Regions from separate parts of the Paenibacillus sp. FSL K6-3182 genome, predicted to be linked through region 2. Evidence: predicted binding sites of a transcription regulator. Region 2 holds the regulator's gene; the other holds the start of a gene.

Region 1 (8,408 bases), 3.6 Mb from region 2:
ATCCTTCAAGCGCATCGATGAAAGAACGTGTCTTAGTCGCAATGCCCGACAGCCGTTGCATTAAGTTAAGCGCAAGTCGCTCTCCGGTTAATAGGCTATGCGTACTGCCCTCTACGGTGGCGATAATTGTACCCTTGTTTACATACTCGCCATCCTGTACTTTGGAATCAAAGACAAGTGACGAATCAACAACCTCAAATACGAGCTTCGCAATCGGAAGCCCTGCAATTATACCGCTTTCCTTTACATGGATAACCGCTTTGGAACGCGAGTCCCTTGGAATCGTCGTTTCGGTCGTAATATCCCCACTGCCTATATCCTCTGCAAGCCATCCGCGAATTTGCTCGCGCACTGCTGCATTATAACCGCCTGCCATCCATTCAAACATCCTCTATTCGCTCCTCCGTCAATCCATATAGACGGTGTAACACCGTATGCTTTCTCCACATTGCATCATCGCGTACCGGGAAATCCTCACGGAAATGAGCTCCACGGCTTTCCTCCCGAGAGAGTGCAGCTTCCGTAGTCAGCAGGGCACAGGTGAGCAGATTAGCAAATTCGTATTCCTCACGCCCCGTCAGAACGGATTGATAGATAGGCAACTGCCGTTTCAATTCCTCAAGACCCTTCATAAGACCACTTGCATCGCGGCGCAAGCCAGCGTAACGGACCATAATCTTTTGCAGCTTAAGCCGTCTTTCTACGACAGCTTGGATTGATGTACTGCTCCGTTCTATCTCATTACTAATAATAGGCTGAACCGTAAGACTTGGAAGCTCATCGATTCGTTTTACAATTCTTCTGCCAAATACAATGGCCTCGGATAGCGAATTGCTCGCTAATCGATTAGCGCCGTGTACACCTGTTGAGGATACTTCGCCGCAAGCGAATAAACGCTTTATATTCGTTTCCCCATTTAGGTCGGTTTTCACTCCGCCCATCATATAATGCATAGCTGGCGCAACCGGAATCCAGTCCGACGTCAGGTCGAGGCCGTATTTTAAGCAATATTCATATATAGTAGGAAAACGGTGCTTCACCATTTCCGGTGATTCATGTGTAATATCAATATAAACGAAAGTCGATTTCGTCTCTTCCATTTCACTGACGATGGCTCTCGCCACAACATCACGCGGTGCCAGCTCCAGCTGTTCATGGTAGCGTTCCATGAAGCGCTCTCCCTTAATATTACGAAGATACGCCCCTTCGCCGCGCACAGCCTCTGATATCAAAAACCTTGGCGCGCCTGGATAACATAGAGAGGTAGGGTGGAACTGAATAAACTCGACATCCTGTATGTATGCCCCTGCTCGATAAGCCATCGCAATGCCGTCTCCTGTGGCAACCTCAGGATTTGTCGTGTAACGGTACAACTGCCCAGCCCCGCCTGAGCTTAAGATGACGGCTTTGCCTCTTACAAACAAACGCGCACCGCTCGGCTTCTGTACAATGACACCACAGCATTCGCCGTCCTGAGTAACCAAATCAATAACAAAATGGTCGTCCCAAACTTCGATCTTAGGATTGGCAATAGCCGTTTCGGACAATGCTCGTACGATCTCGAAACCCGTAGCATCCCCGTTAGCATGCAAAATACGCCGCTGGCTATGCGCTCCTTCCTTCGTAAGCGCAAACTCGCCATTCTCCAGATCGAATTGCGTTCCCATCTTTATTAAGCTGCGAACACCTTTGGGTCCCTCGTGAACGAGTACATCAACCGCTTCATTAGAACATAAGCCTGCACCCGCTACGAGTGTATCTTGTCTATGGTAAGCCGGTGAATCCTCATCCGAAATAACCGCAGCGATACCGCCCTGTGCATAACGCGTATTGCTGTCGAGCAGCGATTTTTTCGTAATCATGAGGACAGAATTGTTTTCACTTGCTCGTATAGCGGTAAAAAGACCGGCAATGCCGGCCCCAATTACGATCACATCTTTTTCTATAACAGGCAGCTCACTTAACTGCACATCGACTAAATATCTAGGAATCATCATTGGCTCCTCCAAGCGTAGAAGCAGCGCATACTACTTCACGAGTAGCATGCGCTCCAAGGATAAACGGGCTTGATCTGCAACATGTGGCGGTACGTAGATTTGAGGCTGCATCGTTTCCAAGCATTTCACTAGCTTCTTCAAATTATTTACTTTCATGTTAGGGCACACCAAATATTTAGATGCAAAATGAAAAGTTTTACCTGGGCTGTCTAAACGAAGCTGATAGCCAGTGCCATCTTCTGTTCCCACGATAAATTCTTGGCAATCTGATTCTTTACAATATTTAATAATAGCGGTTGTACTGCCTACAAAGTCGCCTAGCTCAACGACTTCAGGACGACATTCCGGATGCACAACGAATTGCGCATTAGGATATTTCGCTTTCATTTCTTCTACGTCTTTAACCGTCAGCATATCGTGCGTATTGCAGTAACCTTCCCAGATAATCATTTTCTTATCGGTATTCTGCTGCACATAGTGGCCTAGGTTCTTATCTGGTACCCAGATGATCTCGTCGCCTTCAACCGAATTGACAACTTTAACCGCATTTGCCGATGTGCAGCAAATATCAGTCTCAGCTTTGATCTCAGCAGACGAGTTAATGTAAGTAACGACTTTTGCATTCGGGTGCTGCGCTTTCAGCTTACGCAAGCCATCAACACTTACCATGTCGGCCATCGGACAGCCCGCACGCTCGTCGGGAATGATAACGGTTTTATTAGGAGCCAAAATTTTTGCGCTCTCACCCATAAAGTGAACGCCGCAAAAAACAATAACTTCAGCATCCGTTTGTGCAGCCTTCTGCGCAAGCAGGAAGGAATCTCCACGGAAATCAGCTACCTCTTGAATTTCATCACGTTGATAATAATGAGCTAAAATGATAGCATTCCGTTCTTTCTTCAACTGTAACAACCGTTCACGCAGCTCTCGGTTTTGCTCCGCCTTGCGTTCCAGTGCCAGTGCTTCCACAGTAGATCCTCTCCTCTTATGAGGGATGGGCGATAACCCATTCCGTTATACGGCAAGCTGAACTTTGTGAATTGATGCACAAACTTAGAAAGTCGCTTACCTATAGTTTAAACCAAAAGGGATAAATTCATTTGATTAAGTTTTAATTTACACGCGGTAGATGCTACTGTCAATGCGTTAAAGGCCTTTTTAAGGCAGCAATTTAAAATAAATTATTTTGATCGCTGTATCTCACTCACATTCTTCGTAAATGAACCTTTTTTACTATATAATCGCGACCTCCGTCATCACTTATATTAGCAACGAAATAAAAAAAGTCTCTCTCCGCGATGGAGAGAGACCATTTTGAATTATCTTTTTGCTGGATCGTAAGGTTGACCAAGTGCTGATGGCGCATTTGAACGACCAACAGCTCCTGCCAAAACGATCAATGTCAAAACGTATGGCAGCATGTAGAAAAATTCAACTGGAATATGCTGCGAGAATTCAAAGCGCTGTGCAAAGCTTCTAAGCGCCTGAGCTAGACCGAAGAACATTGCTGCTCCTACAACGCCAAGCGGATTCCATTTGCCGAAAATCAGTGCTGCGAGCGCAATAAATCCTTGCCCAGAAATCGTATTATGCGCAAAGCTGCTTGTCGTCGTCAACGTAATTGTCGCACCGCCAAGACCTGCAAGCGCGCCGCTAAGCAATACGCCGATATAACGGTATTTCGTTACGCTGATACCAACGGTATCCGCAGAGCTCGGATGTTCGCCCACCGCACGTAGACGCAAGCCAAACGGCGTATGGAACAAGACGAAATAACTGACTACTGCGATAGCTAGGACAATATACGTCGTCGGATACGCGGTGAAAATAGCTTTCCCGAGCAACGGAATATCAGATAAAAAAGGTATTTTCACTTTGTGGAACACATTAGCCAAAAGCGGCGTTTGACCTGATCCATCATAAAGGCTTTTGGTTAGGTAAAGCGCTAAGCCAAGCGATAGAATGTTAATAACGACACCGACGACGGTTTGATCCGCACGGAATGTGATCGTTGATATCGCATGCAATAAAGCGAATAACGTACCATAAATAGCTGCAGCTATAAATCCAATCCACGGTGAAGCACTGCCTAACCCAGCTTGTATCGCATACTCCGTTGCAACTGCCGCGGCGAACGCTCCTGAAACCATCAAGCCCTCTAGTCCGATGTTCACAACACCTGAGCGCTCTGAGTACATACCGCCAAGCGCTGTAAAAATGAGTGCGGTGGAGAACACGAGCGTTGTATTAATAAGTTGTCCAATGATGTCTAGCACGTTCATCCTACACCGCCTCCTTCCGCTTGCTTGCACGTTTATTTAGAAAAGGCTTTAAGAACCACTTCACCAATCCATGCGAAGCAACGAAGAAAATAACGGCGCCGATTACGATACGCACGACCTCAGGAGGAACACCCGCACCAAAGCTCATGCCTGCTGAACCGTAGCTGAGTCCACCGAATAAAATTGCGCCAAGGAATACACCTATCGGCGTATTGCCGCCAAGGAGCGCTACCGCAATACCATCAAATCCATAGCCTGGAGAAGCGGCCATAACGGTCTGGTTGCCGAACACGCCTAAAATTTCAAACACGCCGCCCAGACCAGCGAATACTCCGCTTATAAACATCGACTTAACCATCGTTACGTTAACGTTCATACCTGCATATAACGCAGCATCCGGATTATGTCCAACAGCACGAAGCTCGTAGCCTTGTTTCGTACGCCATAATACGAAATAAAACACAACGATACAAATGAGAGCAACTACCGTACCCCAGTGCATACGAGCGTTGTCTGTCAATTTAATAAGCCAATCAATTTTCACCATAGCTGATTCATGAACCGGCATCGACTTCTGCTGGCCTTTCTCAACAAGAAACTTCGCAATGATAAAATTGGAGAGGAACAATGCGATCCAATTCAGCATGATGGATGAAATCACTTCATTTACTCCACGCTTCGCTTTCAAGTAACCAGCAATACCCGCCCATAGGCCGCCGAATACAGCACCCGTAATTACAGCTAGAGGCGCATGTATATACCATGGCAGGTCGAGCAGCACGCCTACGATTGTTGCGCCAGTCATGCCCATTACAAATTGTCCCTCAACACCGATATTGAATAGACCTGTACGGAAAGCGAAGGAAACGGCTAAACCTGTAAAGATCAATGGTGTAATTGCTCGAACCGCTTCTCCCATATTGTAAGGAGTGCTAAACAGCTTATTGATTAAAGAAGTATACGCTAGAATCGGATCGTACCCTCCAGCAAGCATGGCAATGGCGCCAACCACAAATCCAAGAATGATTGACACAATTGGAATAAGGATAGACGATTTATTAAATATTTTTTTCAAGGTTTCCATATACGCTATCCTCTCCCCTCTGATGCAGGTACAGCTATTTTGTTACCAGCCATCATAAGTCCAAGCTGCTGATCATCTCTTTGCTCAGCATCAACCTCACCCATTAGCTTGCCTTCATACATGACCGCAATTCGATCGGACAGTGCATACAGCTCATCAAGCTCAAATGATACGAGTAAAATCGCTTTTCCTTCGTTACGAGCTTGTACCAACCGCTTGTGCACAAATTCAATCGCACCGATGTCGAGACCGCGTGTAGGCTGAACCGCAATTAACAAATCAGGATCTTTATGAAGCTCCCGTGCGATAATAGCCTTCTGCTGGTTTCCTCCAGACAACTGACGAGCATGCGTATGAATACCTGATGAGCGAACATCAAATTCGTTAACAAGCTTTTCAGACAGCTTGTCCATGCTGTTGTAATCAATAAACATAGAACGGCCGAATTCCGGCTCAAAATACGTATTCAAAATCATATTTTCACTAACCGAGAAATCTAGCACCAGCCCATGCTTATGCCGATCCTCTGGTATATGCCCTACTCCCGCAACCGATATTTGGCGCGGAGAATGATTCGTCATATCCTTGCCATTCAGCTTAACGCTGCCGCCGTCCAGCTTGCGCATACCTGTTATAGCGTAAATGAGTTCGCTTTGCCCATTGCCATCAACACCGGCTATGCCAAAAATCTCTCCTGCACGAATGTTGAAGCTGGTACCATCCAATACATTCTTGCCTTGATCACCTTTCATCTGCAATCCATCCACAGATAAAATAACTTCGCCAGGCTCGTTCTTCGTCTTCTTCACCTCGAAGGATACGTCCCTGCCGACCATTAATTCCGCAAGCTGCTGCTCATTCGTCTCATCTGTAGTTACTGTCTTGATAACCTTGCCGCGTCGAATAACGGTTACAGCATCTGCAAGAGCCATTACTTCTTTCAATTTATGCGTAATGATAATAATCGACTTTCCTTCAGCAGCCAGGTTGCGAATGATTTCGATTAGCTCCTCAATTTCCTGCACCGTCAAAACAGCTGTCGGCTCATCAAAAATAACGATTTCGGCGCCGCGATACAACGTTTTCAGAATTTCAACACGCTGCTGCATGCCTACTGTAATATCTTTAATTCGCGCCTGAGGGTCTACATTCAGACCATAACGTTCGGATATCGCCCGAACCTTCTCATTAGCGAGCTTGTAGTCGATTTTCATACCTTTAACAGGCTCATTGCCAAGCACAATATTTTCTGCAACGGTAAAAGGCTGTACGAGTTTAAAATGTTGATGAACCATGCCGATGCCAAGGTCAATTGCTTTAGAAGCACCCTCAATGACTGTCTTCTCACCATTAACCCAAATCTCGCCCTCGTCCGGTTGATATAGTCCGAACACAATGTTCATTAGGGTCGATTTCCCTGCGCCATTCTCGCCAAGCAGCGCATGAATCTGACCTTTCTTCAATTCAAAATTTATGGAATCGTTAGCTACCAATCCGGGAAACCGCTTTGTAATTCCCTTTAACTGTACAGCCGCCTTGCTCCGGTCCATTCCTCATCATCTCCCCGGTTTTTACTGCTTGAATATGCATAAAAAATTTGACATTAAAAGCACTTACTTATCCCAACAAAGAACAAAGACCGGCCGAAGCCGGTCTTGTCTGATTCATCAACAAACGATCCTCAATCAAAGGATACCATTGAATGGAGAAAACTATTCAGTAGGTACTTTAATTTCGCCGCTAACGATTTTTGCTTTGTATTTCTCTACTTCAGCAAGAACATCAGCTGGAACGTTTTTCTTAGATGTTTCTGGCAAGCCTACTGCATCGTCTTTCAAACCTAGCTCTTGTACAGTTCCGCCAGCCCATGTTCCAGCGAGTAGATCTTTGGATACTTTATGAACCGCAGTTTCAACGCCCTTCATCATGGACGTTAGTGTAATTTCATCACCGAACTCAAGTGATTGGTCTTTATCTACACCAATAACCCAAACGTTTTCACCATTGTCTTTACGCGCTTTACCTTCATTGAACACACCATTGCCAGTAGCGCCAGCAGCGTGGAAAATAATATCAGCACCGCCATCGTACATTGTTGATGCAGCCAATTTACCAAGGTCAGGTTTACCAAAGTCACCTGCATAGTTAACTTCAACTTTAACATCCGGTTTAACCGCAGCAACACCAGCTTTGAAGCCTGCTTCAAATTTCTTGATAACCGGAATCTCCATACCGCCAACGAATCCAACTTTATTTGTTTTTGTCATCAAACCTGCAACGACACCAACAAGGAAAGATCCTTCGTTTTCAGCGAAAGTAATAGAAGCAACGTTTGGCGCTTCAACTACGCTGTCAATTACTGCTAGCTTAGCATCTGGATTTTCTTTAGCCACTTTGCTTAGTGCATCATTAAACAAGAAACCGATACCCCAAGTAAGGTCATATCCTTCTTTAACGAAGCTGTTTAGGTTCGGCTCCATGTCTGCTTCGCCTTTACTTTCCAAGAACTTCGTTTCCGCACCAGTCTCAGCAGTTACTTTCTGAAGAGCTTCCCATGCGCTTTGGTTAAAGGATTTATCGTGTACGCCGCCAACATCAGTAACCATACCAATTTTCTTGCCTTTTCCAGTACCATCGTTTTCAACTGCAGGCGTAGTACCTTTATCTCCGTTCGTGCCACCCTCGTTGTTTTTCTTCCCTCCGCAAGCTGACAACACTAGTGTCAACGCGATCATCATTACAAGCATAAAGCTAAATGTCTTTTTCATGAGTTTTTTCTCCCCTGCTCTAATTTTTGTGTAACTTGGCAACCCCTGTTACATTCTTATTCTTGCTGATACTGGCCGCTATTATTTCATTATAGTTACAAAAAAATAAACGTCAATAACTTATGTCAGTTTAAGTGACATAAAAACGTTATGACCGTCATCATGTAACATCTATGTAACGTATGACCAATATAGACAAAACCTCCATGTAAGCATTTCTGTTTTTCATCCGAGGTTTATACACGTATTATAGGCTAAATCCGAACATTAATAAAGA
Region 2 (8,408 bases):
ATAGATAATCGGATATTACAGATAGCGGAGGTGAACCAGCATGTTCAGAACGATGATGAAATCCAAGTTGCACCGGGCAACAGTAACGGAAGCGAACCTGAATTATGTCGGTAGCATTACAATAGATGAAGATTTGATGGATGCAGCTAACATATGGGAAAATGAAAAGGTTCAAATCGTTAACAATAATAATGGTGCTCGCTTTGAGACTTATGTCATAACAGGTGAACGCGGATCTGGCGTAATTTGCTTGAATGGCGCAGCCGCTAGACAAGTTCAGCCAGGTGACCAGGTGATTATCATTTCTTATGCGATGATGACTGACGCTGATGCTAAAGTACACAAACCGATTGTAACGATTTTGGATGCGAACAATCGTCCCTTGACCATTTTAAACGAAGAGCTGCACGCAACAATCCTGTAATTTGATCTTTCACTACGTTAATCCCTGTATTATGTAACGAATGGGATGCTGTATGAAAAGCGGCGTTGAAACAAAAAATGAACATAACACTCCTTAATTCTTTGGCGAAGGCGGGATGCGGTATGTTCCAGCATATGTTTTCATCCATGAACGAAATGCTTGATCAAATTATTGAACAGTACGATGGTGCAGGTGCAAGTGAAAAGCAGCAGTTCGAACAGCAAATGCTTGAGCTCAAAAAAGTAAGTGACACATTTATTGAACAATGGCTTGAATTTGAAGAGAAGTTTTCTGAGTTCAAGGAGCAGCAAGGCGATCAAGCAGCAGTATCGCAAGTTCAGGAACAATCCCCAGAAGGGGCGGTTCAATCAAGTGTACCTGTAAGTATCGCAGTCAGCAGTCCAGCTTCAGATTTTGAAATCTCGGACGAGCTTGCTGCGGTCATCTCCAAAGGACAGGGCTACTACAAGCTATTTATGTTTTCGCAAGCAGCAGTGCAATTTCAAGCGGCTATTTTACAATCGCCGGAATGTAATTTGGCTAGACTGTTTTTGGGCATGACTCAGATGCACCTCCAGAACTGGAGTGAAGCTCAGCGGCATTTTCAATTGCTGATTGTATTGACGGACTTCCCCAAATGGCTTGCAATGGGCTATAATGCGCTAGGATGCATTCAAGCGGTGCAAATGAATTTGGCACAAGCAGAACAATTATTTATGAAAGCTTATGAGGTCTGTCCCAGCTTCAAGGATCCGTTAAACAATTTGAAATCATGTCAAGAAACACCCAAGCACTTATCGTTATATTTCGGAAGCACGGAGCTGTGCTGTTTGTGAGAGGATCGGGGAATAAATGAAATTTGCAGTATTGGATTTAGAAACGACGGGACACAGCTCGGATGATGATATTTTGCAGGTTGGGCTAGTCATCGTTTCAGAGGAGCTTGAAATTATCGATACGTATAGCTCCTTTGTTCGACCTAATATCCCGATACCGGCCTTCATTACACAATTAACAGGCATAGATGAAACGGTCGTTGCGGATGCCCCAACTCTCAAAGAGGTTATTGCAGGGTTAGTTCCATTATTGGATGATGCCGTTTTGGTCGCTCATAACGTTGGCTTTGACGCCGGTTTTTTAAACCAAGCATTAGCACGATGCGGTCGGCGCCCTTTTGCAGGACGCAGGCTGGATACCATTGAATTATTACGAATTTTATATCCTACAATTAATACGTATCAGCTTGGAGCTGTTTCTGAGCTCTTTGGAATACCGCATGATCAACATCACCGCGCGGACAGCGATGCAAATGCAACTGCGCTATTACTAATTGAAACGGTAAAAAAGCTTCGCAAATTGCCGCTGCTTACTTTGCAGCGGCTTTCCACGCTTGTAGATGACGGCAGCGATTTGAGCTGGTTTATTAAGCATACTGGGCAGCAGATGGAATATAGTACTGTATTCGAATCGAATGAATATGACTATTTTAATCAATTTGCATTGAAGGTTCGCGAATGGAGCGATGAACAGCCTCCGCGTTCAGGCGGCACAAGTGTGCTGCCATTAACGGATGTTTCATTTGACAATTATTTAGCTGAAGTAAGACAACGCTTCGAACAGAAATTCGAGAATTATGAGGAAAGAGAAGCGCAGGTAGCCATGTTTCAAGAGGTATACAGCGCTCTAAATCAGAATCAGCATTTACTTATAGAAGCAGGGACAGGAACAGGAAAGTCACTTGGTTATTTAATTCCTGCGCTTTATTATGGCATTCAGAACGGCAAAAAAGTTGTCGTTAGTACGCATACAATCAATTTGCAGGAGCAGCTTCGTCAACGCGATTTGCCATTGCTTGAGGAAATACTGCCATTTGAGTTTAGAGCTTCGATCTTTAAAGGCAGAGGGAATTATTTATGCTTGCGCAAATTTGAAGGTAAAATCAACACAAAAGATCTTGTATCGCCGATTGAGGATACGGTTACAGCTGCTCAAATGGTCGTATGGCTTGGAGAAACGGAAACTGGCGATCAGGAGGAGCTTAACTTCGGCAACAAGGGTGCTGAGTTTTGGTCTACAGTAGCGAGCGATACGGATTCATGCCTAAATCGAGCTTGTCCTTGGTTCAAAAGATGTTTTTATCATCGCGCGAAGCATGAAGCAAACATTGCTGATGTTACGATAACAAATCATTCCATGTTATTTACTGATGTTCAAGCTGATCATCGTTTATTGCCTTCCTATACTCATCTCATTATTGATGAAGCACATCATGTGGAAGAGGTTGCCGGCAAGCATCTAGGTATGCAAATTAACTACTTCTCTTTGACGCAGGCTGTTCTTCGGCTTTATAAAGATGCGCGCTCTGGATTATTGCCTGGGCTTCGCCAGAAGCTAATGTATGAGGATGACGCACATCAAGCTTCCTGGTTAGAGACGATTGATACCGTTATTCCTATTTTCCAAGAAATTAAGGAGCACTGGGATAAGCTGTTTGAAATGTTTTATAGCTTTACTTCAACTTCATCGGATGGACCAACTGAGAATGGTCAGTCGGTATGCCGCCTTAAGAAAAACGAGCTTCCAGCAGGCTGGGAGGACGGTGTTACGGTTGAAGGAAATATCCACACTGAACTTAACCGAGTCATTCGAACCGTCGATAAAATGGTTACCGATATTAAAGACCGTGTTGACGATTCCGGTGTTCAAGCGATAATAACGGATTTAAATGGCGCGGTACGTGATTTGTCTCGACTTAAGGATGAGCTTAGAACGTTTATCACCTTAGAGCTTGCGGACTCTGTGTTTTGGATTGAAGCAAGCAGCGTATACCGCTACAGATCTGTGCAGCTATACGGTGTCCCAGTAGATGTAAGCGCTCAGCTGCAAAAATATTTTTTTGATGTCAAAGAAAGTATCGTATTAACCTCTGCAACGTTATCTGTGCAAAAATCTTTTCAATACGCGGAGGAGCAGCTTGGGTTAACTGGATACGAACAGCAGGGCAGGCTTAAAACCGTTCAATTGCCTTCTCCGTTTAATTACCGGGAGCAGGCATTAGTTGTCATTCCACGCAACTTCCCAGTACTCAAGGGAGCAGCTGTAGATGACACCTATTTGGATATGCTTGTAAAATCGCTTTCTGATGCTGCAAAGGAAACGAAGGGCAGAATGCTAGTGCTGTTTACGTCCTATCGCATGCTGAGGCAGGTCTACGAGCCGCTTAAAGAGCTTTTAAGCGTTGCAGGTATTCAAGTGCTCGGACAAGGAATAGACAGCGGGAATCGCACGAAGCTTACAAGACGTTTCCGTCAAACGCCAGAGTCCGTTTTACTTGGCACGAGCAGCTTCTGGGAAGGTGTAGATATACCCGGAGAAGCTCTGATTTGCCTTGCCATCGTTCGTTTGCCATTCCAACCGCCTAACCATCCCTTAGTGGAAGCAAAAGCCGAGATGCTGCAGCGGCAGAAACAAAATCCTTTTATGAAATTGTCGATTCCCCAAGCCGTTATTCGCTTTAAACAAGGCTTTGGCCGTCTAGTAAGGACTTCACAAGACAAAGGGATCGTAATCATATATGATACTAGGGTAATCGACACTTACTACGGTAAACACTTCTTATATTCACTGCCAGGACCAAAAATCGAAACGATGCATATGGATCAAATGGTAGTGCGAATGAGAGAATGGTTAACGGATGAAAATGCAGCATTGCCGCAGGAAAATAAAGCTGTGTCTAGCGAAGAGGAGGAAAAACGATGAAGCAAACGAAAATATCGGAGGCTGTCGTCAGAAGGCTTCCCGTTTATTTGCAAGTACTAAATGAAATGCTTAATCGTGAGATTCAGACCATTTCTTCGCAGGATTTAGGCACTAAGCTTGATTTAAATCCTGCTCAAATTCGTAAAGATCTCGCTTATTTCGGAGAGTTTGGACGGAAAGGCGTAGGCTACGATGTTGTATATTTAATTGAGAAGATACGTCAAATTTTGAAGGTTGATCAGACGATAAAGGTTGCGTTGGTTGGAGCGGGCAATCTAGGTCATGCCCTATGCAATTACAATAAATACTCCAAGGATAATATGCAGATTACCGCCGTGTTCGATGTACATCCGAGCAAAATCGGAACGAGCATTAATAATTTGATTGTCATGCCGATGAGTGAGCTTGCTGCAACGGTTGCAGAGCAAAATATTCGGATCGGCATCATTACCGTTCCAGCATTTGAAGCACAAAATGTAGCTAATCAATTTGTCGAAGCAGGCATAGAAGGAATATTGAATTTTGCCCCTGCTATTCTACGAGTACCGGATGAAATGCGAATACATAATGCTGATTTCACAAGGGAATTGCTTAGCTTAGCCTATTATTTAGCCAAAGAGGGAGAGACGCAGGATGAGTCAGATTTGGATTGAAAATGGTTTGTTTATAACGATGGATGACGAAAATCCATCATTTAGAGGACATATGGTTGTATCCGATGATCGGATTAGTTATATAGGTACGGCTGTTCCTGAACAGCTTTCTGATACGGTGCAAAAAATAGACGGCAGCAAGCTGGCTTTTATGCCAGGACTTATTAATACTCACGGACATGCGGCGATGAGCTTGCTTCGCGGATATTCCGATGATCAAAATTTGCAGGTTTGGCTGGAACAGAAAATGTGGCCAATGGAAGGCAAATATGTTGATCAAGATACACGTGCAGGAAGTGCTCTAGCGATCGTTGAAATGCTGAAATCAGGTACAACAGCCTTTGTTGATATGTATGATCGTATGGATCAAGTTGCTCAAATGGTTGAGCAAAGCGGGATCCGAGGAGTTTTGACCAGAGGTGTTATCGGACTATGTCCTCCCGATGTACAAGAAGCAAAGCTTGCTGAAGCAATTGCTTTCGCTCGTGATTGGAACGGGAAAGCCGATGGACGCATAACCACGATGATTTCTCCACACGCGCCTTATACATGTCCACCAGCGTATATAGAACGTTTTGTACAAGCAGCTCATGATTTTGATTTGCCTTTGCACACGCATATGTCGGAAACGATAGCGGAAGTTGAGCAAAACGTGCGTGATTATGGACTTCGTCCGGTTGAGCATTTGGATCGGTTAGGCTTTTTCTCACGTCCTGCACTTGTAGCACATGCTGTACATCTGAATGATGCTGAGATCGAGCTGCTTGCTGCTAAAGGAGTTGCGGTTTCACATAATCCTGTAAGTAATCTTAAGCTTGCTAGCGGCATTGCACGCGTTCCTGATTTGATTCGCGCAGGTGTTACGGTATCGCTTGGAACAGATAGTGTGGCAAGCAACAACAATCTTGATTTATTTGAGGAAATTCGATTTGCAGCTTTGCTTCACAAGGGTGTATCTGGAGATCCTACAGCTATCCCTGCTTTGGAAGCATTGAAGCTTGGTACAGTGAATGGGGCAAAATCCATTTGGCAAGAGAAGAGCCTTGGTAGTCTAAAAGTAGGCATGAAGGCAGATTTCATCGCTATTGATATTGAACAGCCGCATTTCTACCCTCAGACGGATATCGTATCACATTTGGTCTACTCAGGTTCAGGCCGCGATGTGCGGCATGTATGGATTGATGGAAGACAAGTATTGAAAAACGGCGAATGCACTTGGCTTGATGAGGAGAAAATTCGTTACGAGGCACAAGCGAGCTTTGATCGCTTGCTGCAAGCTTAATGCGAGCAACAGCAAGGAAACGAAAGCCGTTTATGACACTTAAGCGATGGTTATTGTTAATTACAGCATTCCTCTTGCTGCTTCTAACCGTTTCTTTTATCTATTTCCGTGAAGTTCAGTCGCCTGAGTGGACAGCAATTAATGCGGCGAAGCAACAAGCGACTAAAGCAGCTGATCTTACGGAGATAGAAAAGGTACATCATCATATATGGCAAAAAAACAGTTGGGTCGTTGAAGGCATTAATCAACAGGATGAACATGTATATGTATGGCTGACTGAGAAGCAACAACCAGTTATCATGAAAGCGACGGAAGGCATTTCTGAGAAGTCACTCAAAGAAGATTTCATCAGCAAGAGACCATTGGCAGAAATAAAGAGAATTCAGCCGGGTCTGCTTGATGACAAAACGGTGTGGGAGATCTATTATAATGACGGTGAAAAGCCTGATCATTACCGATATGATTTCTACCGTTTTGATGATGGTGCATTTATTGATTCTTATACGTTACCAGCAAAAACGGGGCCATAAGGCTCCGTTTCCTTTTATTGATGGACGATTCTTGCATAATTTCATGATATACTTTCGTATAGCGGAGTTGATATACGGATTGTTCATAAATTTATTGCAGGAGGGATTTTCATAATGATGAGACCACGTGTGATACCAATCGTGATTACTGCTGCAATTTCCGCTTCCGTTTTGTTCGGAGGCTGGGCTGTATATAATCAAGTGGCTGTAGCAGCTCCATTAGAGAAAGTTACAAAAGGCATTCAAGGTATTGTTTCTTCAGAAAAACCAGTTATGGATCGAAATAAAGTAGCTATTTCTCTTGAATTAACGCCGGATGCGAATCTCCGGGACATCTATGAAAGTATTGCGGCTAACGGAAAAGATGTAGTTGGCGACCGTAAGCTTGAGCTTAATATAGAAGAAAAATCGAATAAGCAGCTTGAAGATCTGTGGTATGCTTCCATGTTTGAAGTTGCAGAGGCGATGGAGCGCAAAACCTACTCTCATATTCCAGATGCGATGAAAGAAGCTGCAAAATCCATGAAAGATGTCACCGTGACGACTGAAATGGATGATACGAATGTGTATATTACGATTAAAAATAATGAAGCGGTGAAATATATCGTCCTGCCACGCACGCCAAACCAATTGGAGGCATGGTAATATGATGAAATATGGTAAAGAAATTGCTATAGGCTTACTTCCTGTAATTATTGCTTTTTTTATATATATTGGACAAAATGTTGTTCCCATCGTATTGCTGGGCATGTTAGGCTTTGCCGTAGTTTATGCAGCACGAGGTAGAGGCAAGCTGACCGCTTTGTCTAGCCAGAAGCGGCGTTCTGAAGAGAAAATGACACCACTCACCTTTGAGGAAATTGGAGGTCAGGAGCGTGCCAAGCAGGAGCTTGTAGAGGCACTTGATTTTCTCGTTCATCAAGAACAAATTGCTAAGCTTGGCATTCGGCCGCTAAAAGGCATCTTGCTGTCAGGCCCGCCAGGAACAGGAAAGACGCTGCTTGCTAAGGCAGCTGCTCAATATACAGATTCGATTTATTTGGCTGCATCCGGCAGTGAGTTTGTTGAAATGTATGTGGGTGTAGGCGCAGGACGTATTCGCGACCTATTCAAAGAGGCGCGTACAAAAGCGAATAAAGCGAAAAAAAGCAGCGCTGTTATTTTTATTGATGAGATTGAAGTCATTGGCGGCAAAAGAGATGGGGGTCAGCAGCGCGAGTATGATCAAACCTTGAATCAGCTTTTAACCGAGATGGATGGTATTTATGCAAATGAATCACCGCGTATTTTGTTAATTGCAGCTACTAACCGTAAGGAAATGCTCGATAGCGCATTGCTCCGTCCAGGCCGATTTGACAGGCACATCGGTGTTGAGCTTCCTGATAAAAAGGGCAGATTGCATATTTTGAACATCCATGCGAAAAATAAACCTATCCGCCCAGGAGTGAACTTAGAACGTATTGCAAGTGAATCTTTTGGTTTCTCCGGTGCGCAGCTGGAGAGCGTCATGAATGAAGCGGCGATTTATGCGATGCGTGAGAGCAGTGAAACCATCGCTGAACAACATTTATCGATGGCTATTGATAAGGTTATGATGGGTGAAAAAACGGATCGTGAGGCATCAAAAGAAGAGCGTGAACGGATTGCGCTTCATGAGCTTGGACATGCAATTATGGCTGAACTGATGCGTCCAGGCAGCGTGTCACAGGTTGCATTGTCTCCGCGCGGTCAAGCGTTAGGTTATGTTCGTCACAATCCGC

What was found. Region 2 encodes Rex, which represses fermentation and respiration genes when NADH is low (regulators of the CRP and FNR family bind a similar motif). Its sites were predicted from a motif close to TTGTGAAATATTTCACAA; they were not measured.
Region 1: the regulator Rex is predicted to act here: its motif matches at 3,031-3,048, upstream of nadA (quinolinate synthase NadA).

What each region holds. Positions count from the first base shown of each region.
Region 1 is NZ_CP150265.1:72,230-80,637, reverse strand. Features, by position in the region: gene nadC (carboxylating nicotinate-nucleotide diphosphorylase) at 1-388, opposite strand, end outside; gene nadB (L-aspartate oxidase) at 381-1,994, opposite strand; gene nadA (quinolinate synthase NadA) at 2,028-2,966, opposite strand; gene MHH56_RS00365 (ABC transporter permease) at 3,317-4,279, opposite strand; gene MHH56_RS00360 (ABC transporter permease) at 4,281-5,363, opposite strand; gene MHH56_RS00355 (ABC transporter ATP-binding protein) at 5,369-6,913, opposite strand; gene MHH56_RS00350 (BMP family protein) at 7,076-8,131, opposite strand.
Region 2 is NZ_CP150265.1:4,014,935-4,023,342, reverse strand. Features, by position in the region: gene panC (pantoate--beta-alanine ligase) at 1-114, shown strand, start outside; gene panD (aspartate 1-decarboxylase) at 41-424, shown strand; gene MHH56_RS17690 (hypothetical protein) at 502-1,260, shown strand; gene dinG (ATP-dependent DNA helicase DinG) at 1,277-4,183, shown strand; gene MHH56_RS17680 (redox-sensing transcriptional repressor Rex) at 4,180-4,836, shown strand; gene MHH56_RS17675 (amidohydrolase) at 4,856-6,118, shown strand; gene MHH56_RS17670 (DUF5590 domain-containing protein) at 6,151-6,648, shown strand; gene MHH56_RS17665 (hypothetical protein) at 6,763-7,293, shown strand; gene MHH56_RS17660 (AAA family ATPase) at 7,295-8,408, shown strand, end outside.